Regions from separate parts of the Micromonospora sp. NPDC049301 genome, predicted to be linked through region 1. Evidence: riboswitches for the same ligand, from Rfam matches in the RefSeq annotation. Region 1 holds a riboswitch; the other holds the start of a gene.

Evidence for each region. Region 1 has a riboswitch for thiamine pyrophosphate ahead of AB0K07_RS18250 (ECF transporter S component). Riboswitches for the same ligand answer to the same signal wherever they lie in the genome.
Region 2: it holds a riboswitch for thiamine pyrophosphate, as region 1 does, so the genes downstream of both, thiE (thiamine phosphate synthase) here and AB0K07_RS18250 (ECF transporter S component) in region 1, are expected to answer to the same signal.

What each region holds. Positions count from the first base shown of each region.
Region 1 covers NZ_JBFAQO010000005.1:525,201-533,275, reverse strand. Annotated here, with positions in the region: gene AB0K07_RS18280 (pirin family protein) at 1-227, shown strand, start outside; gene gndA (NADP-dependent phosphogluconate dehydrogenase) at 267-1,709, opposite strand; gene AB0K07_RS18270 (MTH1187 family thiamine-binding protein) at 1,813-2,109, opposite strand; gene AB0K07_RS18265 (hypothetical protein) at 2,397-2,819, shown strand; gene AB0K07_RS18260 (energy-coupling factor transporter transmembrane component T) at 3,007-3,807, opposite strand; gene AB0K07_RS18255 (ABC transporter ATP-binding protein) at 3,827-5,242, opposite strand; gene AB0K07_RS18250 (ECF transporter S component) at 5,355-5,945, opposite strand; TPP riboswitch at 6,022-6,126, opposite strand; gene AB0K07_RS18245 (alpha/beta fold hydrolase) at 6,233-7,063, shown strand; gene AB0K07_RS18240 (AAC(3) family N-acetyltransferase) at 7,087-7,893, shown strand; gene AB0K07_RS18235 (SIS domain-containing protein) at 7,890-8,075, shown strand, end outside.
Region 2 covers NZ_JBFAQO010000006.1:216,159-224,233, forward strand. Annotated here, with positions in the region: gene AB0K07_RS19740 (ThuA domain-containing protein) at 1-1,638, opposite strand, end outside; TPP riboswitch at 1,931-2,040, shown strand; gene thiE (thiamine phosphate synthase) at 2,035-2,661, shown strand; gene thiO (glycine oxidase ThiO) at 2,658-3,839, shown strand; gene thiS (sulfur carrier protein ThiS) at 3,836-4,036, shown strand; gene AB0K07_RS19760 (thiazole synthase) at 4,033-4,812, shown strand; gene AB0K07_RS19765 (thiamine phosphate synthase) at 4,896-5,573, shown strand; gene thiD (bifunctional hydroxymethylpyrimidine kinase/phosphomethylpyrimidine kinase) at 5,570-6,355, shown strand; gene thiC (phosphomethylpyrimidine synthase ThiC) at 6,373-7,965, shown strand; gene AB0K07_RS19780 (hypothetical protein) at 8,023-8,075, opposite strand, start outside.

The DNA of each region.
Region 1 (8,075 bases):
GGTACGCGACCCTGCACGCCGCCCGACTCACCCCCGGCGACGAGGTCACCCTCCCGGATGCGCCCTTCGTGCACCTGTACGTGCCCAACGGCACGGTGAACCTGGAGGGCAGCGGCCCGCTCGGCACCGGCGACGCGGCCCGGCTCACCATGACCGGCGGCCGCCGGGTCACCGCCGACGAGCCGGCCGAGATCCTCGTCTGGGAGATGCACGCCACCGTCGCCTGACCCCCTCCCGGTGACGGGAGGGGGCCGGCGCGTGCCCGGTCAGGCCGGAGACTCGGTGCGGTCGCCCGCCCAGGTGGTGTGGAACGAGCCCTCGCGGTCGACGCGCTGGTAGGTGTGCGCGCCGAAGTTGTCCCGCAGGCCCTGGATCAGCGCGGCCGGCAGCCGCTCGGCGCGTAGCGCGTCGAAGTACGCCAGCGACGACGAGAACGCCGGCGTCGGCACCCCGGCCCGGGCCGCGTCGGCCACCACCCGCCGCCAGCTCGGCACGCCGGCGCCGACCGCCTCCGCGAAGTACGGCGCCACCAGCAGTGACGGCAGCTCGGGCTGCTCGTCGTACGCCTCGCGGATCCGGTCCAGGAAGCGCGCCCGGATGATGCAGCCGCCCCGCCAGATGGTCGCCGTGCCGCCGAGGTCGATGTCCCAGTCGTACTCCTGGCTGCCGGCGCGGATGTGGTCGAAGCCCTGCGCGTACGCGACGATCTTCGAGGCGAGCAGCGCGCGGCGGACGTCCTCGATGAACGCCTCCCGATCGGACACCTGCCACTTCTCCCCGGCGTCCGGGAACGCCCGGCGGGCCGCCTCGCGCTGGTCGACGTGGCCCGAGAGCGAGCGGGCGAAGGTCGCCTCGGCGATCCCGGTGATCGGGATGCCCAGATCCAGCGCGCTCTGCACCGTCCACCGCCCGGTGCCCTTCTGCTCCGCCCGGTCCAGCACCACGTCGACGAAGGGCCGGCCGGTGGCCGCGTCGCGGTGGGCCAGCACGTCGGCGGTGATCTCGATGAGGAAGGACTCCAGCTCGCCGCCGTTCCACCCCCGGAAGATCTCCGCGATCTCCGCGGGATCCGCGTCCAGGCCGGCGCGCAGCAGGTCGTACGCCTCGGCGATGAGCTGCATGTCGGCGTACTCGATGCCGTTGTGCACCATCTTGACGAAGTGCCCGGCGCCGTCCGGCCCGATGTGCCGGCAGCACGGCACCCCGTCCACGTGGGCGGAGATCTTCTCGAACATCGGCCCGAGCTTGGCGTACGACTCCGGGGAACCGCCCGGCATGATGCTCGGCCCGAGCAGCGCGCCCTCCTCGCCGCCGGAGACGCCGGTGCCGACGAAGTGCAGACCGTGCGTGCGCAGCGCCTCCTCGCGGCGGCGGGTGTCGGCGAAGTGGGCGTTGCCGCAGTCGACGACGATGTCGCCCTCCTCCAGCAGCGGCACCAACTCGTCGATCACCGCGTCGGTGGGCGCACCCGCCTTGACCATCACGATCACCGCGCGGGGCCGTTCCAACGACGCCACGAAGTCGGCCATCGTCTCGCCGGGCACGAACGTGCCCTCGTCGCCGTGCTCGGCCACCAGGCTGCGGGTGCGCTCCGGCGAGCGGTTGTGCACCGCCACGGTGAAGCCGTTGCGGGCCAGGTTGCGGGCCAGGTTGCGGCCCATCACCGCCAGCCCGGTCACGCCGATCTGCGCCGTCGCCTGCTCAGCCATTCGTGCCGCCACCTCTCGCCGTCGTAGTGCCGTCCTGCGACCGTATCGCGGTGCGCGGTGGAGCGGGTCGCCTCGTCGACAGGCGGTGACCGGCCGGTGGCGCTCAGCCCCGGGCCAGCCGATCCTCCACTCGCGCCACCTTGGCGGTGAGCGCGTCGGCCACTCCGGGCCGGACGTCGGCCTTCAGCACGACGCTCACCCGGGGCGCCTGCGCGGCCACCACGTCGACCGCCCGCTTCACCACCGCCATCACCTCGTCCCACTCGCCCTCGACGGTGGTGAACATGGCATCCGTGCGGTTGGGCAGGCCGGATTCGCGGACCACCCGTACCGCCTCGGCGACCAGGTCACCGACGGACTCACCGACACCGAGCGGGGTAATCGAGAACGCGATCAGCATGTCGCCGATGCTGCCAGGAAAACCGGATGCGCCGGTGCCCGCCCACCGGATAGCGTGCCGGCATGCGTAACTGACGCCCCACTTCCGAGCCGGCCCGCCGCCCCGCGCCGCGGTCCGTGCGCTCCCGGGCGTCCCGCATCCCCGACCCGCCGTGTGCGGTGCTGGCCCTGCCCGACCCCGGTGAGCAGTCCCTTCCCTCTCGACCGTCGCGCTGCGACGGTCACCAGCCGAGCCGACCGACCGCCGAGCGGTAAAGGCCGTGACGGTCGGCACCGAAGGAGGCCCGGATGCCCGCCAGGCGCAACCCGAAGAAGAAGTCGTCGCGTACCCCCGCACCGACGCCCGCCGGCACGGACCCGGCGGCCGGTCGCGACGCGCTCCGACCAACCCGAACCGACCTCGACCTCGCGGTCGAGCCGGCGCTGCTGGTTGAGCCGGCATTGCTCGTTGAGCCGGCATTGCTCGTTGAGCCGGCTCTGCCGGCGGAGCTGAATCAGCCGGCTCTGCCGGCGGCGATGCCGGGTGAGCTGGTGCCGCCGGTCGACGTGCCGGCAGCAGTCGACGCGCCGGCGTTGGCAGACCTGCCGAAGGTCGCCGGGCGACCGAAGGCACCCACGGCCGGACCGCCGCAGGGTGGCGGGACGCGCTCGGCCGGCGGCGGTGGTCGACAGGCCGGCCAAAGCCGCCGCTACGCCTTCCGCCGCAGCTGACCAACCCGCACCCACCCGGGCGCGCTGTTGCGGTGTCGCGGTCGGTGAGGCAGCAACATCAGGGATGCTGCTGCCTCACCGACCAGCGAGCCAGCAACATCCCTGATGTTGTGCGGATCATGCCAGCGCGGCGGCGAGGCGAGGCGTGCAGAGACGCCGGTCGGCGCGCTGCGGGGGGAGGAGCGGGTCAGCCGATCAGCGGGCGGAAGCTGCCGAGCAGGATGCTGACGGTGAGGGCGCTGCCGGCCAGCGCGGCGGCGACGACGATGAGCAGGGCGTCGGCACGGTTGAACGGCTGACGACGGGCCACCGTGCGAGGTGTGCCGGCGTCGAAACCGCGGGCGTCCATCGCCACGGCCAGCCGGGTGCCCCGGCGGATCGCACCGACCAGGAGCGCGAACGCGGTCGAGGCGAACAGCCGCAGCTTCGCCGCCGGGTTGCGCCCGGCGTCGACGCCCCGCGCCCGCCGGGCCATGCTGATCATCTGCCACTCCTGGCCGAGCAGCGGCACCAGCCGGAACGCGGCCAGCGCCCCGATGGCGAACCGGGCCGGCGCCTTCGCGTTCTGGATCAGCGCGTCGGCCAGATCGGTGGGGTCGGTGGTGGCGAAGACGATCACGCCGGGCAGGGCCACCGCGAGCACCCGCAGGATCAGCCCGAGCGCGGTGAGCAGAACGCCGGTGGTGACCAGCACCGGTCCCGCGTCCAGCAGGACCCGGCCGGACCGGTCGGCGGCGAAGAGCACCAGCGTGACCAGGATGCCGGCCGCGCTGACCAGCAGTGGCCAGGACCGCCGGGCCAGCACCCGGTAGCGGATGCCGAACAGCGGCAGCACGGCGAGTTCGACCGCGATGGCGATCGCCGGGGCCACCGGGTCCAGGGTGGCCAGCAGGGTGAACGAGAAGGCCAGCGCGGCGGCCACCTTCGCCACCGGGTTGCGGCGGGCCAGCGGCGCGCCGGGCGCGGCGACCGGCTCGATGCTGATCATCGGATGCCGTCCCGGCGGGTCACGATCGCTCCAGGGTGACGGTGCGGTCGGCGAGCGCGGCGACGAAGTCCGGGTCGTGGGTCACGGTGACCACGCCGTGCCCGGCGTCGCGGAGGTCGGCGAAGAGGTCGACCAGCTCCCGCCACGTCCGCCGGTCCTGGCCGAAGGTGGGTTCGTCGCAGATCAGCAGCCGGGGCGCGGTGGCCAGGGCCGTCGCCACGCTCAGCCGCCGGGCCTCCCCACCCGAGAGGGTGTACGGGTTGGCCGCGGCGAGCCGGGTCAGCCGCAGCCGCTCCAGCAGCCCCGCCACGATCTGCGTGACGGCCGGCTCGGGCTGGCCCGTCCGGCGTGGGCCGAGCGCCAGCTCGTCGAAGACGGTGCTGGTGACGAACTGGTGCTCCGGATCCTGAAAGACCGACCCGATCCGCCGGGCCAGCGCGGGCGCCCGCCAGCGGTGCGGGGGAGTGCGGTGATCCGGCCCGGCCAGCTCGACGGTCGCGGTGACCCGTCCGGCGCCCGGCCGCAGCAGCCCACCGAGCAGCAGCGCGAGAGTGGACTTGCCGGCCCCGTTGGGCCCGCGGACGGCGAGCGCCTCGCCGGCGCGTACCGCCAGGTCGGTGGGGGCCAGGCGGGGCGGCAGGCCGAGCCGGTCCGCGGTGAGCAGCAGCTCACCGGGTGCGCCGGTGGCCCGCCGGGCGGCGATGGGGTGACCCGGCACCCAGACGCCCTCGGCGGCGAGTGCGGCACCGTGCGCGGCGAAGACCGTGTCGGGTGGGCCGTCCGCGCGGACCCCGCCACCGGGCTCCAGGACGACCACCCGGTCGACCAGCGGGAGCGCCTCGGCGACCCGGTGCTCGACCAGGATCAGCGTGGTGTCGGCGTCCAGGGCGCCGGCCACCGCCCGCCGGACCAGATCGGCCCCGGCCGGGTCGAGGTTGGCGGTCGGCTCGTCGAGCAGCAGCAGGCCGGGGCGCAGGGCCAGCGCGCCGGCCAGGGCGAGGCGCTGCTGCTCGCCGCCGGAGAGCGCGGCGGTGGGCCGGTCCCGGTCGTACGGGAAGCCGACCCGGCGCAGCGCCTCGTCCACCCGGGGCCAGATCTCGCCGGCCGGCACCCCCCGGTTCTCCAGGCCGAACGCGACGTCGTCACCGCTGCGGGCCATCACGAGCTGGGTCTCCGGGTCCTGGAACACGATGCCGACCCGTTCCCTGCCCTTGCGCGGGTCGAGCCCGTCGATCTCGACGGTGCCCTCCTGCTCGCCGGAGTCGTCCGGCAGCAGCCCGGCAAGCGCGCTGAGCAGGGTGCTCTTGCCGGCCCCCGACGGCCCGAGCAACAACACCCGCTCCCCAGCCTCGACCCGCAGGTCCACCCCGCGAACGGCCCACGCCCGACGCCCGGCGTGCCGCCACCCGAACCCGCGCAGCTGCACCCCGCTCACGGCACCCTCCAGCCCCGCCACCGGCTCCACCCTGCCCCGTCGATCATGAGGTTGGCGGCGCTTCCGGAGATCCAACCCACCGCCAACCTCATGATCGACACGGGTGATCGGGTCAGATGGCGGCGCGGTCGCGGGCGACCGGGAAGCGGTCCAGGACACCGGTGTTGGCCAGGGCGCGGGTGAGGACCCAGCCGCCGACGCCGGCGACCACCGTGGCGCTGACGATGGTGAGCAGCGCGTACGGGATGCGGTAGTCGGTCAGCTCGTAGTCGGCGTTCCAGACGAAGAAGTCGAACAGCGCGGCGCTGAGCCCGGTCAGCGCGCCGGCCAGCACCGCGGTCGGCAGCCGGAACGACCGGTACCGGAACGCGGCGAAGGCCAGTTCGGCGCCGATGCCCTGCACGATGCCCTGCGGGATCACCGTGCCGGCCCACTGGCTGCCCAGCAGCGCGGAGAGGACCGCGGCGACCGTCTCACAGTAGAGCGCGGCCCCGGGCTTGCGGATGACCAGGCCGCCGACCACGGCCGGCATCAGCCAGACGCCGTAGATCAGGGTCTGCGCCGGCGGGAAGAAGGCGAACGCCCCCTCGGTGGCGCTCCAGACCAGGCCCCAGGCCCAGAAGATGACGCCGAAGGCGACCGCGATCACCGAGGCGACGACGATGTCGATGGTGCGCCAGCGGCTGGTGTCGCTGTGGTTCATGTGAATGCTCCCAGTTCTGAGTGCGAACCAGGAGAAGACGCACGCCGCGCGTCCGGTGGCACCGGACGGCGGCGCGGCTGGAGGTCGACCGAACTCCCTGCGCTGGCATTACCCAGATCAGGTTCGAGGGTCTGCGGGCGTGCCCGCACTCTCAGCGCTGTGCGCTCCCCTGTCGGATGTGAAGTTGTCTCGCTGACGCTAGCACCGAGCAGGGGTACCGGCCCAGCAGGGCGTCCGCCCACCTCAGCGTCCTGCCCGTCGGACGCCGGCTCGGTAGGCTCACGATCATGCGGGTTGACGCACGGGGTCTCACGTTCGATGTACGCGCCGGTGGTCCGCCGGACGGCGCGCCCGTCCTGCTGCTGCACGGCTTCCCCCAGCACTCCGGCGAGTGGGACGAGGTCGCCACCGCGCTGCACGCCGCCGGGCTGCGCACGTACGCACTGGACCAGCGGGGCTACTCGCCGGGCGCCCGGCCCGCGGAGGTGGCCGACTACCGGATCCCCGAACTGGTCGCCGACGCGGTGGCGGTGCTCGACGCGCTCGGGCTGGACGCCGTCCACCTGGTCGGCCACGACTGGGGCGCGATCGTGGCCTGGGCGGTGGCCGCCCGGCATCCCGAGCGGGTCCGTACGTTGACCGCGGTGTCCGTGCCGCATCCGGCGGCCATGGCGCACGCGCTCGCCACCGACGGCCAGCAGAAGGCCCGCTCGTCGTACATCGCCCTGTTCCGCAAGCCCGGCAAGGCGGAGAAGGTGCTGCTGGCGTGGAACGCCACCGCATTGCGCAAGCTGCTCAGCGGGGCGGGCGACGCGTCCCGGGTGGACCACTACGCCGACCCGATGCGCGAGCCGGGCGCCCTCACCGCCGCGCTGAACTGGTACCGGGCGATGTCCCGCGCCGACCTGGCCGGCGTCGGTCCGGTCGCGGTGCCCACCACGTACGTGTGGAGCGACCGGGACGTCGCCATCGGCCGGACCGCCGCCGAGGCGTGCGCCGCCAACGTCACCGGGGACTACCGCTTCGTACCGTTGCCCGGGGTGAGCCACTGGATCCCGGACGCCGCGCCGGGCCCGCTCGCCGAGGCGATCCTGGCCCGGACCAGCGGAACGGCGTGAGCCATGTCGGTCGGAGGAGCACCGTGACGACGGACGCCAGCGGGCCGGGCACCCGGCGCTCGCTCGCCGCGCAACTGCGCATGCTGGGCGTACGCCCCGGCGGGACGCTGCTGGTGCACGCCGCGCTGCGCCAGTTGGGCTTCGTCTGCGGTGGGCCGCAGGCGTTGGTGCTGGCCCTGCGCGACGCGCTCGGCCCGGACGGCACGATCGTGGTGCCCACCCACACCCCCGACAACAGCGACCCGGCGCAATGGCGCAACCCGCCGGTGCCGGGGGACTGGTGGTCGCTGATCCGCGCCGAGATGCCCGGGTTCGATCCGGCGGTCACCCCGAGCCGGTTCATGGGTGTGTTCGCCGAGACGGTCCGCTCCTGGCCCGGAGCGTTGCGCAGCTCGCATCCCCACGTGTCGTTCGCCGCGCTCGGGCCGGCCGCCGGTCGGGTGGTGACCGGGCACACCCGGGCCGACATGCTCGGCGAGGGTTCCCCGCTGGCCCGGCTCTACGACCTCGGCGCCAGCGTGCTGCTGCTCGGCGTGGGCCACGCGGTGAACACCTCGCTGCACCTGGCCGAGTACCGCCGTCCGGCCCCGCCCAGGGAGCAGTTGGGCGCGGCGGTCCGCACCGCCGACGGTGGCCGCGAATGGGTGTGGTGGCAGGACGTACGGCTCGACGAGACCGACTTCGGCGCGTTGGGCCGGGACCTGGAGGCGACCGGGGCGGTCCGTACCGGACGGGTCGGCACCGGGACCGGGAGGTTGATGGGCCAGCGGGCGGCGGTCGACTTCGCGGTGCAATGGATGGCCCGCAACCGGACGACGGAGGACGCATGACGGTGAGCGCCGAGGACTTCCTGGCCGTGGTGACCGAGATGATGGGCCGGGTGGCCGAGAGTCAGCGGGCGGCGGTGGGGCGAGCGGCGGACCTGATCGCCGACGCGGTGCGGGCCGACGGGGTGGTGCACGCCTTCGGCACCGGGCACTCGGAGGCGCTGGCCATGGAGATCGCCGGCCGG
Region 2 (8,075 bases), on a different contig from region 1:
GACCAGACCCCGCGGGCCCCGGGTGGGGTTGTCCGCGTTGGCGTCCGGCCCGTAGTCCGCGACGTAGAGCGTCTTGGTCTTCGGGTCGGTGCCGATCCGGAACGGGTTGCGGAAGCCCATCGCGTAGATCTCGGGACGGGTCTTTTCGGTGCCCGGCGCGAAGAGGTTGCCGGCGGGGACGGTGTACGTCCCGTCGTCCTCCGGGTGGATCCGGATCACCTTGCCACGCAGGTCGTTCGTGTTGCCGGAGGTGCGCTGCGCGTCGTAGTCCTGACGGCCCGGCCGCTCGTCGATCGGCGTGTACGCGCTCGACTCGAACGGGTTGGTGTTGTCACCGGTGGCCAGGTAGAGGTTGCCGTCGCTGTCGAAGGCCATGCTGCCGCCGGCGTGGCAGCAGGTGTTGCGCTGGGTGTCGACCCGCAGCACCTGCTTCTCGCTGGCCGGGTCGATGGTGTCGCCGGTCACCGTGAACCGGGACAGCAGGTTGCGCGTGATCCCGTCGTTGGGGGCGTAGTAGAGGTAGACCCACTTGTTGGTGGCGAAGTCCGGGTCGAGCCGGATGCCGATCAGGCCGTCCTCGTTGCCGGTGAAGACGTCCAGGTCGACGGCCGTGACGGTGCTGCCGGTGTCCGGCTTGACGATCTGTACCCGGCCGTCGCGCTCGATGTAGAAGACCCGCCCGTCGGGCGCGATGTCCAGCTCCATCGGGTTGCTGGTGTTGCTGTCCAGCGCGACCTTCTCGAAGCTCGCGGTCTTCGAGGCGCCGCAGTCGGCGTCCGCGACACCGGCCGCGGTCCGGATGCCGCCGAGCAGGTGGGAGAGGAACTCCGGCTCGGCGTACGACTCCCGCGTGTGCCCACCGCCGGTGTACCAGGAACGGCCGCCGTCGAAGTCCTGACACCAGGCGGTCGGGTGGTCGGCGCCCATCGCACCCGCGCCCGGGGTGTAGCTCTTCTCGTCCAGGCTGGCCAGCACGTGCACGTCCGGCCGGGGGTTGGTCTGGAAGTTGTACCACTCGTCGAAGCGGGACCAGCGGTCCGGCAACTCGGCGGTGGACGGGTGGGCGTGGTCCTCCACCTTGACCGTGGCCTGCTGGTTCTGCGGGTGGTTGGCGAAGTACGCGCCGACCAGGTCGCCGTACCAGGCCCAGCTGTACTCGGTGTCCGAGGCGGCGTGGATGCCGACGTAACCGCCGCCGGCACGTACGTAACGCTCGAACGCGGCCTGCTGCTGGGCGTCCAGGACGTCGCCGGTGGTGGAGAGCCAGATCACGGCCTTGTACTTGGCCAGATTGGCGTCGGTGAACGCTCCGCCGTCCTCGGAACTGTCCACGGTGAATCCGTTGGCGGCACCGAGTTGTTGGATGGCGGCGATACCGGTGGGAATGGAGTCGTGGCGGAAGCCGGCCGTCTTGGAGAACACCAGGACGGAGAAGGGCTCTTCGGCTGCCTGGGCCGCCCGGGGGAGTGGCTGGGTGGCCGGGGCGGCCTGCACGACCGCTGGCGCGGCCTTCGCGGCCGGTGCGGCCTGCGCGGCGGGTGCCGCCTGCGCGGGCAGACCGAAGAGGGTCGTCGAGGCCAGGGCCAGGGAGATCAGGGTCGCAGTGATGGGTATGCGGGCACGACGAGAGTGGGACACGCCGCCTCCTAGGTCGCGGTGGACAGGAATCGCGGGGGCCGGCTCGCCGAAGACCGTCCCAGATGGAGCCGGTACGGGTGCCGTGCCAGGGCGCCCGCGCCAGCATTTTTGTCGAATCGCTGAACAAATTAATTCGGTTGGATCAATGTCGGGCAAGATGCCGGCGGGTAACGGTTCTGCAACGGCGGGCGACATTCCGAACAGGACCGTATGAAGCGCCCAGCGGATCTGGTCCGTCGCGGCCCGCCGACCCCGCCTTGGCAGCCGGCCGGAACTGTCGTACGGTGACACGCAAGTAACCCACGGGAGCCCGGTGTACCGGGCTGAGAGGGGGGCTGACAGCCCCCGACCGTCGAACCTGATCCGGGTAATGCCGGCGCAGGGAGGAGCGTTGCCGTGCCGTCCCTCGGGCGACTGCATCTGATCACCGACACCCGACCCGGGCGGGACCCGCTCACCGTGGTCCGGGCCGCCCTCACGGCGGCCCGCGCCGACCTGGTGGTGCAGGTCCGCGTCGAGGACTCCGCCACCGACCGCGAGGCGTACGACCTGGCCCGCCGGGTGCTGGCGCTCTGCACGCCGTACGGGGCGACCTGCCTGGTCAACGACCGGCTGCACGTGGCGCTGGCGGTGGGGGCCGCCGGCGGGCACGTCGGTGCCGAGGACCTGCCGGTCGCCGCCGCCCGCCGGGTGCTCGGCCCCACCGGCGTGCTGGGAGCCACCGCCCGGGCCCCGGAGACGGCGACCGCGGCGGTCGCCGAGGGGGCCAGCTACCTGGGCGTCGGGCCGTGCCACACGACCAGCACCAAGTCCGGTCTGCCCGATCCGATCGGCCCGGCCGGGCTGGGGGCGGTCACCGGCGCGGTGGACGTGCCGGTCATCGCGATCGGCGGGGTGACCGCCGCCCGGGTGCCGGCGCTGCGAGCCGCCGGGGCGTACGGGGTGGCGGTGGTCGGGGCGGTCTCCGCCGCCGCCGACGCGGCCCGTGCCACCGCCGAGCTGCTCGGAGCCCTGACGTGCTGACCGGCCGGTCCCCGTCGACGCCGTTCGACGATCGGGTCCGGCCGGACGTGGCGGTGGTGGGGGCGGGGCCGATCGGGCTGGCGATCGCCTGGCGGTGCGCATCCCGCGGGCTCCGGGTGGTGGTGCACGATCCGGCCCCCGGCTCGGGCGCGTCGGCGGTGGCCGCCGGCATGCTCTCCCCGGTGGCCGAGGCGTACTTCGGTGAGCGGCAGCTGACCGGGTTGCTGCTGGCGTCCGCCGCCCGCTGGCCGGCGTTCGCCGACGAGCTGACCGAGGCGAGCGGCGCCGAGCTGGGCTACCGGACCGAGGGCACCCTGATGGTCGGGCTGACCGGGGACGACCTGGCCGAGGCGCGCCGGCTCTGGGCGTACCAGCAGGGGCTGGACCTGCCGGTCACCCCGCTGCGCCCCACCGAGCTGCGCGACCGCGAGCCGGCGCTCGCGCCGCGGGTGCGCGGCGGGGCCCTCGCGCCCACCGATCACCAGGTCGACCCGCGGCTGCTGGTGCCGGCGCTGCGCACGGCCGCCCAGCGGGCCGGTGCGGTGCTCGTTCCGCAGGCGGTCCGGCATCTCTCCGAGGTGGACGCCCGGGTCACCGTGGTCGCCGCCGGCTGCGGCGCCGCCGCCCTCACCGGCCTGCCGGTGCGGCCGGTGAAGGGTCAGATCCTCCGGCTGCGCGCGCCCGGCGGCGCCGCGCCGGGCTTCCGGCACGTCATCCGGGGGTACGCCGACGGCGAGCCGGTCTACCTGGTGCCGCGCGCCGACGGCGAGGTGGTGCTCGGCGCGACGGTCGAGGAGCGGTCGGACACCACCGTCACCGCCGGCGCGGTGCTGCGCCTGCTCCGCGCCGGCGTCGACCTGCTGCCCGAGCTGGCCGAGTACGACCTGGTCGAGGCGGTCGCCGGACTGCGCCCGGGCACCCCGGACAACGCGCCGATCCTCGGGCCGCTGCCCGGCCGGCCGGACGTGCTGACCGCCACCGGGCACCACCGGCACGGCATCGTGCTCACCCCGGTCACCGCCGACCTGATCGCCGACCTGGTGACCACCGGCGTGGCCGACCCGCTGCTCACGCCCTTCCGCCCGGACCGTTTCGCGGGCACCGCGCCGGATCCCACCGCCGCTCCCGGTGCGGCCGACCTCGACGTGCCTGATCACACCCTGGAGGAGGACTCGTGAAGCTCACGGTGAACGGAGTCGGGCGAACCGTCGCGGGTGGCGCGTCGGTGGCCGACCTGGTCCGCGACGTCACCGGGCAGCAGCGCGGGGTCGCGGTCGCGGTCAACGGCGAGGTCGTGCCCCGGACCGGCTGGCCGGCCACGGTGCTGCAGGACGGCGACCGCGTCGAGGTGCTCACCGCCGCGCAGGGTGGGTGACCGGCATGTCGTTCGAGCTGGGTGGGACGACGTTCACCTCGCGGCTGATCCTCGGCACCGGCGGCGCCGCCAACCTGCACGTGTTGGAGCAGGCGATCCGGGCGTCCGGCACCGAGCTGGTCACGCTGGCGCTGCGCCGGGTGGACACCGCGCCGGGCTCCGCCGGTGGGCTGCTCGATCTGCTGGACCGGTGCGGGGTGCGGCTGCTGCCGAACACCGCCGGCTGCCACACGGCGACCGAGGCCGTGAAGGTGGCCCGGCTGGCCAGGGACGCGTTCGACACCGACTGGATCAAGCTGGAGGTGATCGGCGACGAGCGGACCCTGCTGCCCGACGGCGTCGAGCTGCTGCGCGCCGCCGAGGAACTGGTCGCCGACGGTTTCACCGTCCTGCCGTACACCAGCGACGACCCGGTGCTCGCCCGCCGGCTGGCCGACGTGGGCTGCGCCGCCGTGATGCCCGCCGGCGCGCCGATCGGCTCGGGGCTCGGCATCGGCAACCCGCACCACATCCGGCTGATCCGGCAGGGCGTGGACGTACCGGTGATCCTGGACGCCGGCATCGGCACCGCGTCCGACGCGGCGCTGGCGATGGAGCTGGGCTGCGACGCCGTCCTGCTGGCCAGCGCGGTCACCCGGGCCGCCGACCCGGTCGCGATGGCCACCGCGATGCGGTACGCGGTCGAGGCCGGTCGGCTGGCCGCCGGCGCCGGCCGGATCGCCCGCCGCTTCCACGCCCTCCCCTCCACCCCCGACGAGGGAAGGCCGGACCTGTGACCCCCACCCCACCTCCGTCGGCCGGGTGTGCCCCGCCAGATCTTGGAAGCGAACCGCCCCTGGTGGGGCCCGATCCTTCCAGGATCTCGGCGGGGACCGTGCCGTGGGGCGTCGTGGTGTTGACGGATCGGCTGGTGGCGCGAGCGCCGCTCGATCGGGTCGTGGCGGGGGCCGTCGCCGGGGGAGTGCGCTGGGTGGTGCTGCGGGAGAAGGACCTGCCCCGCGCCGAGCGCGCCGCCCTCGCCGTCGACCTGCGCGGGATCCTCGCCGACGTCGGCGGAACCCTGATCGTGGCGGGCCCCGACCCGCTCGACGGCGACGCCGTCCATCTGCCCTCCGCCGGCCCCTACCCACCACCGACCCTTCCGCTCGTCGGCCGCTCGTGCCACAACCAGGCCGAGCTGAGCCGACTCACCACCGAGCACTACGCGACGGTCTCCCCGGTCTGGCCAACGAAGACGAAGCCGGGTTACGGCCCACCCCTAGGACCGGACGGCCTGCGAAAGCTGGTCGAGGCCAGCCCAGTGCCCGTGCTGGCGCTCGGCGGAGTGGAAACCCCAGAACAGGTAACCGCCTGCGTCCAAGCAGGAGCCACCGGCGTAGCCGTACTAGGCGCACTCATGCGAGCCCGAGACCCCACCGAAACAGCCATCACCGTCACCACCGCCTATGCCGAGGCGGTCATCCCGGAGCTTCTCCAAGCCCGCGCGGAGGCACCCAGGTCCCCGCAGCCCCAAACCGCAACCAGGGAGGAGAAGTGACACCGCGCACCATCCTCACCATCGCCGGCTCGGACTCCGGAGGCGGCGCCGGCATCCAGGCCGACCTCAAGGTCTTCGCGGCGCTCGGCGCGTACGGCACCAGCGTCCTCACCGCGATCACCGCGCAGAACACCCGGGGCGTCGACGCGGTCCTGCCGCTGCCCCCGCGCACGGTCACCGAGCAGCTGGACAGCGTGCTCGCCGACTTCACGGTCGGTGCGGTCAAGACCGGGATGCTCGGCAATCCCGCCGTCGCCGACGCCGTGGCGGTCGCCGCCCGGGACGGCCGGCTGCCCCAGCTCGTCGTCGACCCGGTGCTGGTCGCCACCAGCGGCCACCGGCTCGGCGTGGTGGACGCGGTCGAGCGGCTCCTTCCGTACGCCAGGGTGGCGACGCCGAACTGCGCGGAGGCCGCGGCCATCACCGGGCGCCCGGTGGACGACGTGGCCGGGATGGTCGCGGCCGCCGAGGCCCTCGCGGCCGGTGGCCCGGAGTACGTGGTGGTCACCGGCGGCGACCTGGACGGTGGCGAGGCGGTCGACGTGCTGCACGGCGCCGGAAGCACCACCCTGCTGCGCGCGCCCCGGGTGGACACCCGGCACACCCACGGCACCGGGTGCTCGTTCTCGGCGGCGATCGCCGTGCGGCTCGCGCTGGGCGATCCGGTGCCGGCGGCGGTCGGGGTCGCCAAGGAGTACGTGCTCCGCGCACTGACCGGAGCGCGGGGTTGGGAGCTGGGCGCGGGCCGTGGGCCGCTGGATCACTTCGGCTGGTCCGCTTGATCACCAGGGAGGCTGTCATGCAGGCACGAGGCAAGGTGTACGTCGAGGGTTCGCGGCCGGATGTGCGGGTGCCGTTCGCCGAGGTGGCGCTGACCGGTGACCATCCGCCGGTGCGGCTCTACGACACGTCCGGTCCCGGCTCCGATCCGGAGGTGGGGCTGCCGCCGCTGCGCGGGCCGTGGATCGCCGAGCGGGGTGACGTCGCCCCGGTGCGGGGCGCGGGTACGCCGCTGGCGGCGGTGGCCGGACGCCGGCCGACCCAGCTCGCGTACGCGCGGGCCGGTGTGGTGACGCCGGAGATGCAGTTCGTGGCGATCCGGGAGAGCGTCGACCCGGAACTCGTCCGCGCCGAGATCGCCGCCGGTCGGGCGGTGCTGCCGCTCAACGTCAACCACCCGGAGTGCGAGCCGGCGATCATCGGCAAGGCGTTCCTGGTCAAGGTGAACGCCAACATCGGCACCTCGGCGGTCAGCTCGTCGGTGGCCGAGGAGGTGGAGAAGCTGACCTGGGCCACCTGCTGGGGTGCGGACACCGTGATGGACCTGTCCACCGGCAAGCGGATCCACGAGACCCGCGAGGCGATCGTGCGGAACTCGCCGGTGCCGATCGGGACGGTGCCGATCTACCAGGCCCTCGAGAAGGTCGGCGGCGACCCGGTGAAGCTGAGCTGGGAGGTGTTCCGGGACACCGTCATCGAGCAGGCCGAGCAGGGCGTCGACTACATGACGGTGCACGCCGGGGTGCTGCTGCCGTACGTGCCGCTGGCGGTGGACCGGGTGACCGGGATCGTCTCCCGAGGCGGCTCCATCATGGCCGCCTGGTGCCTGGCGCACCACGAGGAGAACTTCCTCTACACCAACTTCGCCGAGCTGTGCGAGCTGCTGGCCCGCTACGACGTGACCTTCTCTCTCGGCGACGGGCTGCGGCCCGGCTCCATCGCGGACGCCAACGACGAGGCGCAGTTCGCCGAGCTGCGCACCCTCGGCGAGCTGACCACTGTCGCCTGGGAGCACGACGTGCAGGTGATGATCGAGGGCCCCGGGCACGTGCCCATGCACAAGATCAAGGAGAACGTGGACCTCCAGCAGGAGTGGTGCCACGAGGCCCCGTTCTACACCCTCGGCCCGCTGACCACCGACATCGCGCCGGCGTACGACCACATCACCTCGGCGATCGGCGCCGCGATGATCGGCATGTTCGGCACCGCGATGCTCTGCTACGTCACCCCGAAGGAGCACCTCGGCCTGCCGGACCGCGACGACGTCAAGGCCGGCGTGATCGCGTACAAGATCGCTGCGCACGCGGCGGACCTGGCCAAGGGGCACCCCGGTGCGCAGGCGTGGGACGACGCGCTGTCGAAGGCGCGGTTCGAGTTCCGCTGGGAGGACCAGTTCAACCTTTCGCTGGACCCGGAGACGGCGCGTTCGTACCACGACGCCACGCTGCCCGCCGAGCCGGCGAAGACCGCGCACTTCTGCTCGATGTGCGGCCCGAAGTTCTGCTCCATGAAGATCAGCCAGGAGCTCAAGGAGTACGCCGCTCGTGGCATGAAGGACAAGTCGGAGGAGTTCGTCTCCGGCGGTGGTCGGGTCTACCTGCCCCTGGCCTGATCCGCCCGCCCTGCGCTGGCCGGCCGTTTCCGGGCGGGCCAGCGCGGGGCAGCGGCGTCAGTCGCGGTGGTGTCGCCCGGTGGAGCGAAGGGAGCGGCGGCCGCTCTCCT